2 linked regions of the Nitrosospira lacus genome follow. The protein of the gene in region 1 interacts with the protein of each later gene in a pairwise test. Links are inferred from orthologs where the notes say so. Each region holds a gene or a part of one and is shown on either strand. Other genes may lie near its edges.

Region 1 (6,845 bases):
TGCCTCTTGGTATAGCCTGGATTTTTTTTTACTAACCATTGAAATAATATGGCCTCACACTCACTGCTGTCCCACAATTTGTCATTACCATAAAGCTCCCTGGATGGGTTGATGATCACCCGGCGGCGGTTCAGTCTTGATCAGCCTAATCAGGTCCCGTTTTGCAAACAGGTTAAGTGCGAGCAGCCTCAGGATTTGTTGCTGAGATATTGCCACTTGATGACTGAATTTGATGAATGCCAACAGCAAATAGACGCACATGGCAATCCAGATTTGGGTCATCACGGCATTTTTGCTGGTGCCCAAAAACGATTTGATCTTGAGATTTTGCTTGATCCATTTAAAAAACAACTCCACTTGCCAGCGCTGCTTATAAATGGCAGCAATGGTTTGCGCGGACAGCTTGAAATGGTTGGTGATAAAGATGTATTCCCGTTGTGTTTGCGCATCCTGGTAGACCACTTGGCGCACGTTGGGCAGCTCCTTCTGGCACGAGCGGTACGAATTGAAGCGAATGACTGCATCACTGATGACGCTCGAATGAACAGGAACGGCACACCGTTCAATAACTTCATAAGTGGCGTTGCCCCGTTGTCGGGTGACGTAAAAGACCCCCTGCCCGGTCAGTAACTTGTACCAGGAATAATCATTGTAGCCGCGATCACATACCACAATACTGCCTTTGGGCAAGGCAAGCAGTTTGGCGCACTCGCTATCCGCCTTCCTGCTTTCCGTGAGGGTGGCAAATGCGGGCAGATTGCCTCTTAAATCCAGTCCAACCTGTAACTTCATGGCGCCTTTTCCCAACGCGTAATGCGACCAGGGAAAAAGCTTGAGCGATAGATCAATGAGAGAAGCATCCAGCGCATAAAGCGGATTCTTAAAGCGGAAGCCGTGCTTGGGTGCCCGCTTGAGGCAGCGCTCATACAGACGGTAAAACAGCGCTTCGTAACAACTAGCGGGTTGCTGGTTATTCAGGCGTGCCAGACTGGACCGGGAAATGGGCGCGCTGCCCAAGTGATAGCTGTGCTGGCGTTGTGCTTGCAGGTTGGTTTCAATATCACGCAAACTCTGCCGCCCGCTCAACTGTGCAAATACCATGGCAACAAACTGTGCCCAGCGGCTGGTCTTGCGCAACCTCTGGCCTTGGTGATGCAAAGAAGCGATCGCTTCAAATTCATGTCTGCCAACAATTTTAAGCAGTTGCAAGAAGACTGTATTACAATGCGCCATGGCTTGGATTCCTTTGTCTTTCAAAGAGTTGTCGAGAAACTCATTGTAAATCAACAAAGGATATTCAGGCCTTTTTTAGCGGTTTTGTGGGACAGCAGTGCCTCACACTCAAATTGAAACAATATTACCCCATACTTGAATCCAGCAGAAATTTTCATCAGAGACCGAAGGCTGAACCATTAGCACTCGTATCCATGGAGCGGAATCTGGCAGGAAAACTACTGTACTGATGACACGGTACGGTAATTGCAGATCACTTGAGCAAACAGCGGTTTCTGCCGTTAAGTCAATACGATCTTACAAATAGTCAGTTTGGTCGTTGCCCCGACGATGGGTATAATTTCTGCTGAATCAAATGAAGAAAAAGCAAGAGAACGAAATCGTCCTTCCACCAGGCAGGGTCATGAAATTTTTTTCGCCACGCCCATTCATATTGACGGCCTTGCTGGCATGCGGCCTGGCTGCCCAGCCGGCCAACGCCACTATCTACTGGTTTACCGACGAGGATGGCGTCGCACATTTCAGTAACGTACCCACGGATAAACGCTATGTTCCATTTACGGCGGCTAACGACGCCGTAGCCCGGAAAACAATTCCCGGTACCCGTGACAGGCGCTCTGACAAGCTGGCCAGGGTTCAGTATGGCGCCATCATCGAAGAGATCGCCAGGATTTACGCCCTGGAAAGTGCGCTGGTACATGCCGTGGTTTCCGCGGAATCGGCTTACAACGCCATGGCGGTGTCGAAAAAAGGTGCGGCAGGCCTGATGCAGCTCATGCCGGATACCGCGCGGCGATATGGCGCCACCGACCGTTTCGATCCCGTGCAGAATCTTCACGCAGGTACCCGATATCTGAGCGACCTGCTGAAAATGTTCAACGGCAATGTAAGCCTGGCGCTGGCTGCTTACAATGCGGGGGAGAACAATGTCGTCAAATATGGAAATCAAATTCCACCGTTTCAAGAGACCCGGATGTATGTGCCCAAGGTACTGGATCTCTATCGCAAATATCAGGTCAGCATGAAGCTGCCTCAGATACGGCGAGGGATCTAAAAGTGCGGGCAATTAACAGAGAGGCTGCGAATCAGAAACAATCAAGGATCGATCGTGGTTTCGCTCAGCGAATAACCCAGAAATAATTGGTTTCCGGCACAGGTAGTCATATCGCTCGGGATTATCCTCATTTCTTCGGCATATACAGATCAGTAATCGACCCTTCCGCAATTTCGGCGGCAAAAAAGACGGTTTCAGACAGGGTGGGATGCGGGTGGATGGTGAGACCAATATCTTCCATATCCGCGCCCATTTCAAGCCCCAGCACCGTTTCGGCGATCAGCTCGCCGGCGTTAACCCCCACGATGCCAGCACCAAGAATACGGCGGGTCTTTTTGTCCAGCAGCAGTTTGGTCAGCCCTTCGTCGCGCGCCATTGCGATCGCGCGGCCGCTCGCTGCCCAGGGAAACACTGCTCTTTCGTACTCGATGCCTTGCTTGCCGGCTTCGGTTTCGGTCAGGCCCATCCAGGCGATTTCCGGATCGGTGTAGGCCACTGACGGGATGGCGCGTGCATCGAATGCCGCCTCTTTTGTGTGTTCCCCACCCGCGATGATTTCCGCGGCAAGCTTGCCTTCGTGCGAGGCTTTGTGCGCCAGCATAGGCTCGCCGCAAATATCGCCAATGGCGAATATGTGCGGCACGTTGGTGCGCAACTGCTTGTTTACCGGGATGTAGCCGCGCTCATCCACTGTGACCCCGGCACTTCCCACACCGATATCGCGGCCATTGGGGCGACGCCCCACTGCCATTAGAATGCGATCATAAAGCTGCGGTTCAGGTGCCGGAACAGCATCGGATGCGCTTTCGAATGTGACACTCAAGCCATCCTCTTGCGCCTCGATCCGGGTAACCCTGGTTTTCAGGTAAATCGCTTCGTAGCGTTTCTGTATGCGCCGATACAACGGCTTGACGAGATCCGCGTCCGCGCCGGGGATCAACTGATCCATCAACTCCACCACACTGATTTTGCACCCGAGCGCGTCATAAACGGTCGCCATTTCCAGGCCGATAATGCCCCCGCCAATGATGAGCATGCGCTGCGGAATATCGTCCAGTTTCAGCGCGCCAGTCGAATCCATGAGTCGCGGATCATCATACGGGAAGCCGGGAATACGCGCCACGCTGGATCCCGCAGCGATGATACAGGACTCGAAAGATACGGTTTTCAGGCCATCGGATGTCTCCATCTGGATCATATTGGGTGACGTGAATGTGCCCTTTCCTTGTACCACGCGCACCTTGCGCTGCTTCGCCAACCCTGCCAGTCCCTTGGTGAGTTTACCCACTACGGATTCCTTCCAGGTCCGCAGCTTATTGAGTTCTATGGCGGGCTTGCCGAAAACGATCCCCTGACGCTCCGTTTCCTCCGCCTCCGTGATGACCTTCGCCACGTGCAGGAGTGCCTTGGAGGGAATACAGCCGACATTGAGGCACACACCGCCAAGGGCGGGGTAACGCTCGATCAGGACCACCTTCTTGCCCAGGTCGGCGGCGCGAAATGCAGCCGTGTAACCGCCCGGCCCCGCACCGAGTACCACGATATCGGCATGAATATCACCCTGCGGAATATCAGGAGAGGGCTTAACCGGCGCAGGTGCTGAAGCCACCCCCGCAGGGGACTCGAGAGCAGGTACAGATGATGAAACGGGCGCTTTAACCGGCTCAGCCGGTTTCGCTGCTGTTTCCAGCACAAGTATGATCGTCCCCTCCGAAACCTTATCGCCGATCTTGACCTTGACCTCCTTTACCGTGCCAGCTTGAGGCGCGGGAATCTCCATCGTCGCCTTGTCGGTTTCCAGCGTGATAAGCGATGTTTCCTTTTCCACCGTATCACCCGGCTTCACCAGCAGTTCGATAACGGGAACATCCGTGAAATCTCCGATATCAGGGATTTTTATTTCGATCAACTGAGTCATAGCAAACTTTATGTAGGGAAGAAACCGAGCTCTCTTAACCTCTTGGCTTTCTTTGTTGGAAATATTTATTGCCTGATCTGTTTTATTGCCTGATGTGTCCGTCGCCCAGCACAATGAATTTCTGGCTGGTCAATCCTTCCAGTCCCACCGGACCCCGCGCGTGAATCTTGTCGGTGGAGATGCCGATTTCCGCACCGAGGCCATATTCAAACCCGTCGGCGAAGCGGGTGGATGCGTTTACCATTACCGAACTGGAATCGACCTCGCGCAGGAAACGGCGAGCGCGGCTGTAATCCTCGGTAATGATTGAATCGGTATGCTGCGAGCCATAAACGGCGATGTGCTCGATGGCCTGATCCAGTCCGCTAACCACTCGCACACTCAGGATCGGCGCCAGATACTCGGTGTGCCAATCCTCTTCCGTCGCCTCATTCATTTGCGCCACGATGGCACGAGATAGCGCATCGCCCCGCAACTCCACTCCCTTGTCGAGATAGATTTTGCACAACGGAGGCAGCACTTTCCTGGCGATGGCTTCATGTACCAGCAGCGTTTCCATGGTGTTGCAGGTTCCATAGCGCTGAGTCTTGGCGTTGTCGGCAACGCGAATGGCCTTATCCAGATCGGCTCCGTCATCTATATAAACGTGGCATACGCCATGCAGATGCTTGATGACCGGAATGCGCGCTTCATCGGAAATACGCTCGATCAACCCCTTGCCGCCACGCGGCACGATCACGTCGACGAACTCTTTCATGGTGATGAGCTCTCCCACTGCGGCCCGGTCAGTGGTTTCGATCACCTGGATCGCAGTCTCGGGCAATCCCGCAGCTTTCAATCCTTCCTTTACGCATGCCGCGATGGCCTGGTTACTATGGATCGCTTCCGATCCGCCGCGCAGTATGGCGGCATTACCCGCCTTGAGGCATAATCCCGCGGCGTCCGCCGTCACGTTCGGGCGCGCTTCGTAAATGATGCCTACCACGCCAAGCGGCACGCGCATTTTTCCTACCTGTATGCCGGTGGGGCGGAAACTCAGATCGCTGATCTCACCAATCGGATCCGCCAGGGCGGCAATTTGCAACAGGCCTTCCGCCATGCCGGCAATACCTTTGGAGGTAAGCGTTAAACGGTCAATCAGGGCCGCATCCAGTCCTCTGGCTTTCGCGCTTTCCACATCCCGCTCGTTCGCGGCCAACAGCTCCTGCTCATCGCGTTTGATGGCCATCGCCATTAGGGTGAGCGCCTGGTTTTTGGCGGCTGTTTCGGCTGTGGCGATGAGGCGCGATGCGCTGCGAGCCTCGCGCCCTATTGATTGCATATAAGTTTTTATGTCGATGATATCCATATCCCGTTTCCGCTTAGACAATGAATCGGCTCACTCATGACTGATATAGGCTGTCACCGCTTGCCTGCCACAAAACGCAATCCCAGCTGCATCAATTCGTCCCACGCGTCCCCTTGCGCAACGCCCTTGCTGATCCTGTCTATTTTCGCGGTATGCAACAAGGCCTGCACCAGCTGCTTCGCCCGGAGGCGGCTGACTGCACTTTCCACAATTTTCTGTTGATCTCCCCATACCCGGGCTTGATTCATGAGTTGCATGAGTGACTTGCCTGAATCCCGTCCTTTCAGAATGATAATTAGCGAGCGAATCTGTCCCGCGAGGGTGGAGACAATAAACGGCAATGCCGTACCCTCGCCCTGCAAGCCTTCCAATATCCGGGCATACCGCACGGTATCCGCCGCCATCATCGCATTAGACAGTTTGAAAACGTCGTAACGCGCCACATCCAGCACCGCGTCCTTCACCTGATTGAAAGACAATATTCCCGCCGGGTAGAGCAGCTCAAGTTTCTTGAGCTCCTGGTGGGCCGCAAGCAGGTTGCCCTCCACCTTGTCCGCAAGAAATTGTAATGTCTCGGGTTCGGCGTTTTGCTCCTGCATTTCAAGCCGCTGACCTATCCATGCGGGCAAACGGTTACGCTCCACCGGAAGGACTGGAATCATCACACCCGATTTTTCAAGCGCCTGAAACCATTTTGCCGCCGAACCCTGCTTATCGATTCTGGGCAGGGTGACGAGCGTGAGGGTGTCGGGCGGCAGTGCACGGCAATACGCTTCTATCGCCGCACCGCCTTGAATCCCCGGTTTGCCGGACGGGATACGTATGTCCATTATACGGCGTTCCCCGAACAGCGAAAGGCTACTGCTGCTCTGGCGCAAGGCAGCCCAATTGAAATGATGATCTACCGTGAAGATCTCCCGCTCGATATAGGCCGCCTGACGCGCCCTGGCGCGTATTAAATCGGCGGCCTCGATAGCCAGTAGCAACTCGTCGCCAAACACCGTGTAGAGCGGTGCAAGCTGTGCCTGAAGATGCCGGGTAAGTTGCTCGGGATTGATTCGCATGATTCTAAACTATTACCTGAATCCGGCACTTGGACCGCGCTGCGGAGGACAGGATTATTTGGTTGCCGCTATTTTCACCGACTCCAGCCGCCGCAAGATTTGCTGCGCGGAGTCGCTTTGCATTTCCCTGACCAGCATCGCCTCTTCGCCCTCCTTTGCCACGACCTGCGCGTCTGTAAAGGGAATGATGCGACGCAGGGCAATCTCATTGGTGGGAATGAGGTCTAC
Region 2 (6,730 bases), 340 kb from region 1 along the record:
TCGATTTTTACTCGGGCATCGTGCAGCGTGCGTTGGGCATTCCGGTATCCATGTTCACCGCCATATTCACCATGGCGCGCACAGTGGGGTGGATTGCGCAGTGGAGTGAAATGATCTCCGATCCCGATTACAAGATAGGGCGCCCGCGGCAGCTTTATACCGGCGCCGTTACCCGGGACGTGGTGCCGATCGCATTACGCAAATGATCTGGTTTTACCGGATGTTTATCAAACAATGGAATCCAGGCCATGATAAAGCAGCTATTCGAAGACTCCGCCTTGTTTGGCGCGAACGCGCCCTTCATTGAAGGGCTTTACGAAGACTATCTGCAAAATCCGGAATCGGTTCCATCGGAATGGCACAGCTATTTCGATAAATTACGCATAGTGGCAGAACCGACTCTGGCGCTGGATTTTCGGGATGTGCCGCACGGCCCGGTAATCGAATCATTTATCCGTCTGGCAAAGGAGCGCTCCCGCCGCACCACTTGTGATACCCCCCAGGAACCCCTACTGGACAAGGATGACCTTGCTTCGGAGCGCAAACAGATTTCGGTATTGCAGTTAATCAATGCCTATCGTTTTCTCGGCGTGCGCCATGCCAACCTCGACCCGCTCAAACGCCAGGAAAAACCGTACATTGGGGAACTCAATCCTGGTCACTACGGATTGACCGAATCAGACCTGGATACTGTTTTTGGTACGGGTTCATTGATCGGTCCGGCCCGTGCCTCGCTGCGGGAAATTCTCGAGGTATTGCAGCAAACCTACTGCGGCAGTATCGGCGTCGAGTATATGTACATTGCCGATACCGAGCAAAAACGCTGGATACAGAATCGCATCGAGGGTCCCCGCGCCCAACCCGATTACTCCCCTGAATATAAGCGCCATATTCTGGAGCGCCTCAATGCGGCGGAAGGGCTGGAAAAATATCTCCACACACGCTATGTCGGCCAGAAACGCTTCTCTGGAGAGGGCGGCGAAAGTCTGATTCCGCTATTGGATAACTTGCTGCAGCGTGCCGGCAAGATGGGCGTGCAGCAGATGGTCATCGGTATGGCGCATCGCGCACGGCTTAACGTATTGGTCAATACGTTGGGTAAAGTACCCGCTGATCTGTTCCAGGAATTCGAAGGCAAGCAACCGCAAGAACTGACTGAAGGCGATGTCAAATATCACCAGGGCTTTTCCTCGGCGGTATCCACGCCTGGGGGTGTCATGCGCCTGACGCTGGCATTCAATCCTTCGCATCTGGAAATCGTGGACCCGGTGGTGGAAGGCTCGGTACGTGCCCGTCAACACCGCTTGCAAGACAGGGATGGCAATCTGGTGCTGCCTGTGCTGCTGCATGGCGATGCCGCCTACTCCGCCCAGGGTGTGGTGATGGAAACCCTCAATCTTTCGCAAACGCGTGGTTATGGCACCGGCGGCACAGTGCATATCATCATCAATAACCAGATCGGCTTCACCACCTCTGATCCGAGGGACGCCCGCTCCACGCTCTATTGCACCGATGTATCGAAAATGATCGAAGCGCCGGTTTTTCACGTCAATGGCGACGATCCCGAAGCGGTCATCATGGTGACCGAAATCGCGCTTGATTTCCGGATGAAATTCCATAGGGACGTGGTCGTGGACATGGTCTGTTTCCGGACACTCGGCCATAACGAGCAGGATGAGCCTATGGTGACTCAGCCATTGATGTACAAAATTATTGGCTGCCATCCCGGTACGCGCAAACTCTATGCCGATAAACTGGAGACGGGGGGTATCATTCGTGCCGGTGAGGCTGAGCAGATGATAAAGGCTTATCGCGATGATATGGATGCGGGCCGCAATCCTAATAAAACCATTCTTTATGACTACAAATCGCCCAAGGCGGTGGACTGGACGCCATTTCTGAAGAATGGCAAGTGGAATGCAAAAGTAAAGACCGGATTGGCGGGATCCGAATTACGGGATCTGGCGGAGCGGCTGACTGATATTCCCGCCAAATTCAAATTGCATTCACGTGTGGAAAAGATCATCGCCGATCGCCGTCTGATGGGTGAAGGAAAACTGCCGCTGGATTGGGGAATGGCTGAAAATCTCGCCTACGCGGCACTTCTGAAAGATGGCTTTCCCATACGCATTTCGGGCCAGGATTCCGGACGTGGAACTTTCTTCCACCGGCATGCGGTGCTGCACGACCAAAACCGGGAGCGATGGGACGAAGGCACCTATGTGCCATTGCGCCATATCGCGCCGGGACAGCCGGATTTCGTGATAATCGACTCCGTATTGTCGGAAGAAGCGGTACTCGGCTTTGAATACGGTTACGCAACCGCGGAGCCGGATGAACTGGTGGTGTGGGAGGCGCAGTTTGGCGACTTTGCCAATGGCGCCCAGGTAGTGCTGGATCAGTTCATTGCCTCCGGCGAGGCCAAGTGGGGACGGCTATGCGGTCTCGTGCTGATGCTTCCGCACGGCTACGAGGGGCAAGGACCGGAACACTCCTCGGCACGTCTGGAGCGTTATCTGCAACTATGCGCGGAATACAATATCCAGGTGTGCGTTCCATCCACGCCGGCACAGATGTTCCATGTGTTGCGACGGCAGATGATCCGTCCGCTGCGCAAACCGCTTGTCATCATGAGCCCCAAGAGCCTGTTGCGCCACAAGGAATCGGTATCGAGTCTTGCGGAACTCGCCGATGGCAATTTCCAGAATGTGATTCCGGAAACCCGGAAGCTTGACCCGAAAAATGTGCGTCGCGTTGTCGCCTGCTGTGGAAAGGTATATTACGATCTGTTGGCATACCGCAGGGAGCAGCAGATCGAAGATGTCGCGATTATCCGTATCGAGCAGTTGTACCCATTTCCACACGACGACTTTCAGACTGAAATCAATCGTTATCCGCAAGCCAGGGATATCCTCTGGTGCCAGGAAGAACCCGGCAACCAGGGAGCGTGGCATCGCATCCAGCACTACCTGCTGCGGCACAAGCGGCCGGACCAGGCGCTAGGCTACGCATTGCGTGCATCCTCGGCATCCCCGGCGGTGGGATACCTGGCGAAGCACAATTTCCAGCAGAAGGAATTGGTGGCCGCGGCGTTTCGCGAAAGAATTTAACCAGGAGGTTGGTCCATGCTAGTCGAAGTCAAAGTTCCAGTACTATCTGAATCGGTGGCGGAAGCCACGCTCCTTTCCTGGCATAAGAAAGCGGGAGAATATGTTGACCGCGACGAAAATCTGATCGATATCGAGACTGACAAAGTCGTGCTGGAATTGCCGGCCCCCGCCACGGGAGTGTTGGCCAGGATCATCAAGAACGACGGAGCAACCGTGGTGGGCGGTGAGATCATTGCCACCATAGATACCGGCGCCGCAACCGCAACCTCTACCGCCGCTGCCACGGCGGAACCTGCCCCAGCCGCTGCCTCTGCCGCAACGTCAGCCCCGGCGATGATGCCTGCCGCCAGGAATCTGGCGGTCCAGGCCAACCTTGGAGCCGAAGAAATCAGCTCGATCAAGGGTAGCGGGCGTGACGGCCGTATTACCAAGGAGGATGTGTCGGAACACGTGAAAAGCAAACCCTCACCCACTCCCTCAACCCCGTTACCCCCGCCACCACCGGTAACGGCCATGCCTATACCTGCCGGCAATCGACCCGAGCAGCGGGTGCCCATGTCGCGGTTACGGGTGCGTGTCGCTGAACGTCTCGTACAATCGCAATCCACTGCCGCGATACTGACCACCTTCAATGAAGTCAATATGCAGGCAATCCTGGACTTGCGCGCCCGCTATAAGGATAAATTCGAGAAAGAGCACGGCGTCAAGCTTGGCCTCATGTCGTTTTTTGTCAAGGCGGCGGTTGCGGCGCTGAAAAAATTCCCCATTGTCAACGCGTCGGTGGATGGAAGCGATATCATCTACCATGGCTATTTCGATATTGGTATTGCCGTAAGCAGCCCTCGTGGCTTGGTGGTCCCCATCATTCGCGATGCCGATTCCCTGTCGCAGGCCGGTATTGAACGGCAGATCGCCGATTTCGGCAAACGCGCCATGGATGGCAAGCTGACCATGGAAGAGTTGACGGGCGGCACCTTCTCCATTACCAATGGCGGCGTATTCGGCTCGATGCTCTCCACACCCATCATTAACCCGCCGCAAAGCGCCATTCTTGGCATTCATGCGACCAAGGACCGTCCAGTGGCCGAGAATGGCCAAGTAGTGATTCGACCAATGACCTACCTTGCCCTCTCTTACGATCATCGGATCATTGACGGGCGCGAAGCGGTGCTTTCGCTGGTGGCGATGAAAGAAGCGCTGGAATATCCGATGAGCCCGTTATTGGAAACCTGATGCACAAGTAACGTTTCACTTTTGCTAGGCTATATTCTTATGGTTCATTTTCATTCTTTTCATAGAGTACCAGCATGTCCCAATCTTTTGATGTAGCGGTAATCGGTGCCGGTCCCGGCGGCTATGTGGCGGCGATCCGTTGCGCGCAGCTGGGACTGAATACTGTTTGCATAGATGAGTGGAAGAATCCTCAAGGCAAGGCCAGCCTCGGCGGCACATGTCTGAATGTCGGCTGCATTCCGTCGAAAGCGCTGCTGGAATCATCGGAGAATTATGAGCGTGCCGCGCATAAGTTCGCGGCGCACGGAATCAAGGTGGAAGGCCTGTCCATGGATGTTTCCACGATGATGTCGCGCAAGGATAAAATCGTCGCCGGCTTCACCGGTGGGGTTGCCATGCTGCTCAAGAAAAATAAGGTAACATCAATACATGGGCGTGGAACGCTGCTCAAGAGCGTCAAATATGACGTCAGCAATGTGCTCTGGCAAATCGAAGTGAAAAACGGAGATAAGGCCGACACCGTCGAGGCGAAACATGTCATCCTCGCCACGGGTTCGACACCACGCCAATTGCCGTTTGCACCGGTGGATAATGAGCGGATACTGGACAATGCCGGCGCGTTGGCGCTGACGGAAACACCAAAACGGCTGGGCGTAATTGGCGCGGGCGTAATCGGCCTGGAAATGGGCAGCGTGTGGCGGCGACTCGGTTCGGAAGTCACCATCCTTGAAGCACTACCCGGATTCCTCATGGCCGCTGACGAACAGGTGGCAAAGGAAGCAAAAAAAATCTTCACCAAAGAAACAGGGCTGGTAATACAAACAGGTATCAAGATCAGCGGGATCAAAACCGGAGAGACCATTACGGTGGAATATGCTGACGCCGAGGGCAAGGCGCAACAACTGGAAGTCGACAAACTGATCGTCGCGGTCGGCCGGGTACCCAACACCGCTGGCCTGGGTGCGGAAAATGTAGGGCTGAGATTGGATGACCGCGGTTACATCGCCGTTGACAGCTATTGCCGCACCAGCCTGCCGAACATATATGCCGTGGGTGACGTGGTGCGCGGACCCATGCTGGCGCACAAGGCCTCCGAGGAGGGCGTTGCGGTAGCCGAAACCATTGCAGGTCAGGCGGGACACGTGAATCTCGACACCATACCCTGGGTGATCTATACCTCACCGGAAATCGCTTGGGTAGGCAAGACCGAACAGGAATTGAAAACCGCGGGCATCGCATATAAAGGGGGGCAATTTCCCTTCATGGCGAACGGACGCGCGCGCGCATTGGGCGAGACGGGCGGGTTCGTCAAAGTGCTGGCCGAGGCGAACACAGATCGCATCCTCGGCGTCCACATGATCGGTCCCTACGTCTCCGAAATGATTGCCGAAGCGGTGGTAGCAATGGAATTCGCGGCCAGCAGCGAAGATATCGCACGCATCGTTCATGCCCATCCCTCGCTGTCGGAAGTCTTGCACGAAGCGGCGCTGGGGGTGGCGAAGCGGGCGGTACATATATAAATCGGGCTGAGGTTGGGGACGGAAATGAGGATGTGGCGCGATTGTCCCCCTTTCGTTCATGTGCCGATACATTTGCTCGGCTTGCTCCCACACCTCTCCGCACGCTGCGGACTGAAGTCTGCAACCAGTGTGCCTACGCAAAACGTATAGCGTAACTTGGTCGTAATTTGACGTTCGTGAAATATCGCGACTAAGCTGACCGGCCAAAACCGGTGGCCTTAACCTTAAGATGAAGAATTAAATCAAAAATTACTGCCGATTAAATTTTGTAGCTATTGCTCGGCAAGCCCAGCGTAGCCGCTTTGGGGTAAAATAGGTTTTTTCCGGATTCTCTATGACCAGCATCACCATTGCCCTTTCCAAGGGCCGCATTTTCGACGATACCGCGCCACTATTGAAAGCGGCGGGCGTTTTCGCGCTGGACGACCCCGAGACGTCACGTAAACTGATCCTCGCCACCAACCGCGATAACGTACGGCTTATCATCGTGCGTGCTTCGGATGTACCCACTTATGTGCAATACGGCGCGGCGGACATGGGCATCGCCGGCAAGGATGTGTTGCTGGAACACGGCGGGTCGGGGCTTTATCAGCCGCTGGATTTGCATATCGCCTGCTGCCGCATGATGGTTGCGGTACGCGACGACTTCGATTACGAATCCGCTGTACGCCGGGGAGCGCGGCTGCGGGTAGCGACCAAGTATTTACGTACGGCGCGCGAACACTTCGCCGAAAAAGGCATGCATGTGGATCTCATCAAACTCTACGGCTCGATGGAGCTTGCGCCTCTGGTAGGGTTGGCGGAGGCAATTGTCGATCTGGTTTCCAGTGGCAATACGCTAAAGGCCAATCATCTTAAGGCAGTGGA

What was found.
Region 2: the proteins of lpdA (region 1) and odhB interact in binary tests that used the Escherichia coli proteins (3 or more experiments, as listed by UniProt). The link is inferred for Nitrosospira lacus from one-to-one orthologs.

The regions. Positions count from the first base shown.
Region 1 is NZ_CP021106.3:1,079,206-1,086,050, reverse strand. Bases 1,811-4,795 are described here. They hold lpdA (dihydrolipoyl dehydrogenase), read right to left. Parts: upstream 4,206-4,795; coding sequence 2,415-4,205; downstream 1,811-2,414. Other genes in these bases: EBAPG3_RS04775 (glutamate-5-semialdehyde dehydrogenase), read right to left, coding at 4,288-4,795; EBAPG3_RS04785 (lytic transglycosylase domain-containing protein), read left to right, coding at 1,811-2,287. In the rest of the region: EBAPG3_RS04790 (IS4 family transposase), read right to left, coding at 85-1,233; more of EBAPG3_RS04785, read left to right, coding at 1,589-1,810; more of EBAPG3_RS04775, read right to left, coding at 4,796-5,553; holA (DNA polymerase III subunit delta), read right to left, coding at 5,607-6,617; EBAPG3_RS04765 (LPS-assembly lipoprotein LptE), read right to left, coding at 6,672-6,845. UniProt on the Escherichia coli protein: Lipoamide dehydrogenase is a component of the glycine cleavage system as well as of the alpha-ketoacid dehydrogenase complexes.
Region 2 is NZ_CP021106.3:1,422,215-1,428,944, reverse strand. Bases 2,365-5,234 are described here. They hold odhB (2-oxoglutarate dehydrogenase complex dihydrolipoyllysine-residue succinyltransferase), read left to right. Parts: upstream 2,365-3,125; coding sequence 3,126-4,343; downstream 4,344-5,234. Other genes in these bases: lpdA (dihydrolipoyl dehydrogenase), read left to right, coding at 4,418-5,234; EBAPG3_RS06365 (2-oxoglutarate dehydrogenase E1 component), read left to right, coding at 2,365-3,110. Outside these bases: gltA (citrate synthase), read left to right, coding at 1-206; more of EBAPG3_RS06365, read left to right, coding at 249-2,364; more of lpdA, read left to right, coding at 5,235-5,863; hisG (ATP phosphoribosyltransferase), read left to right, coding at 6,198-6,730. UniProt on the Escherichia coli protein: E2 component of the 2-oxoglutarate dehydrogenase (OGDH) complex which catalyzes the second step in the conversion of 2-oxoglutarate to succinyl-CoA and CO(2).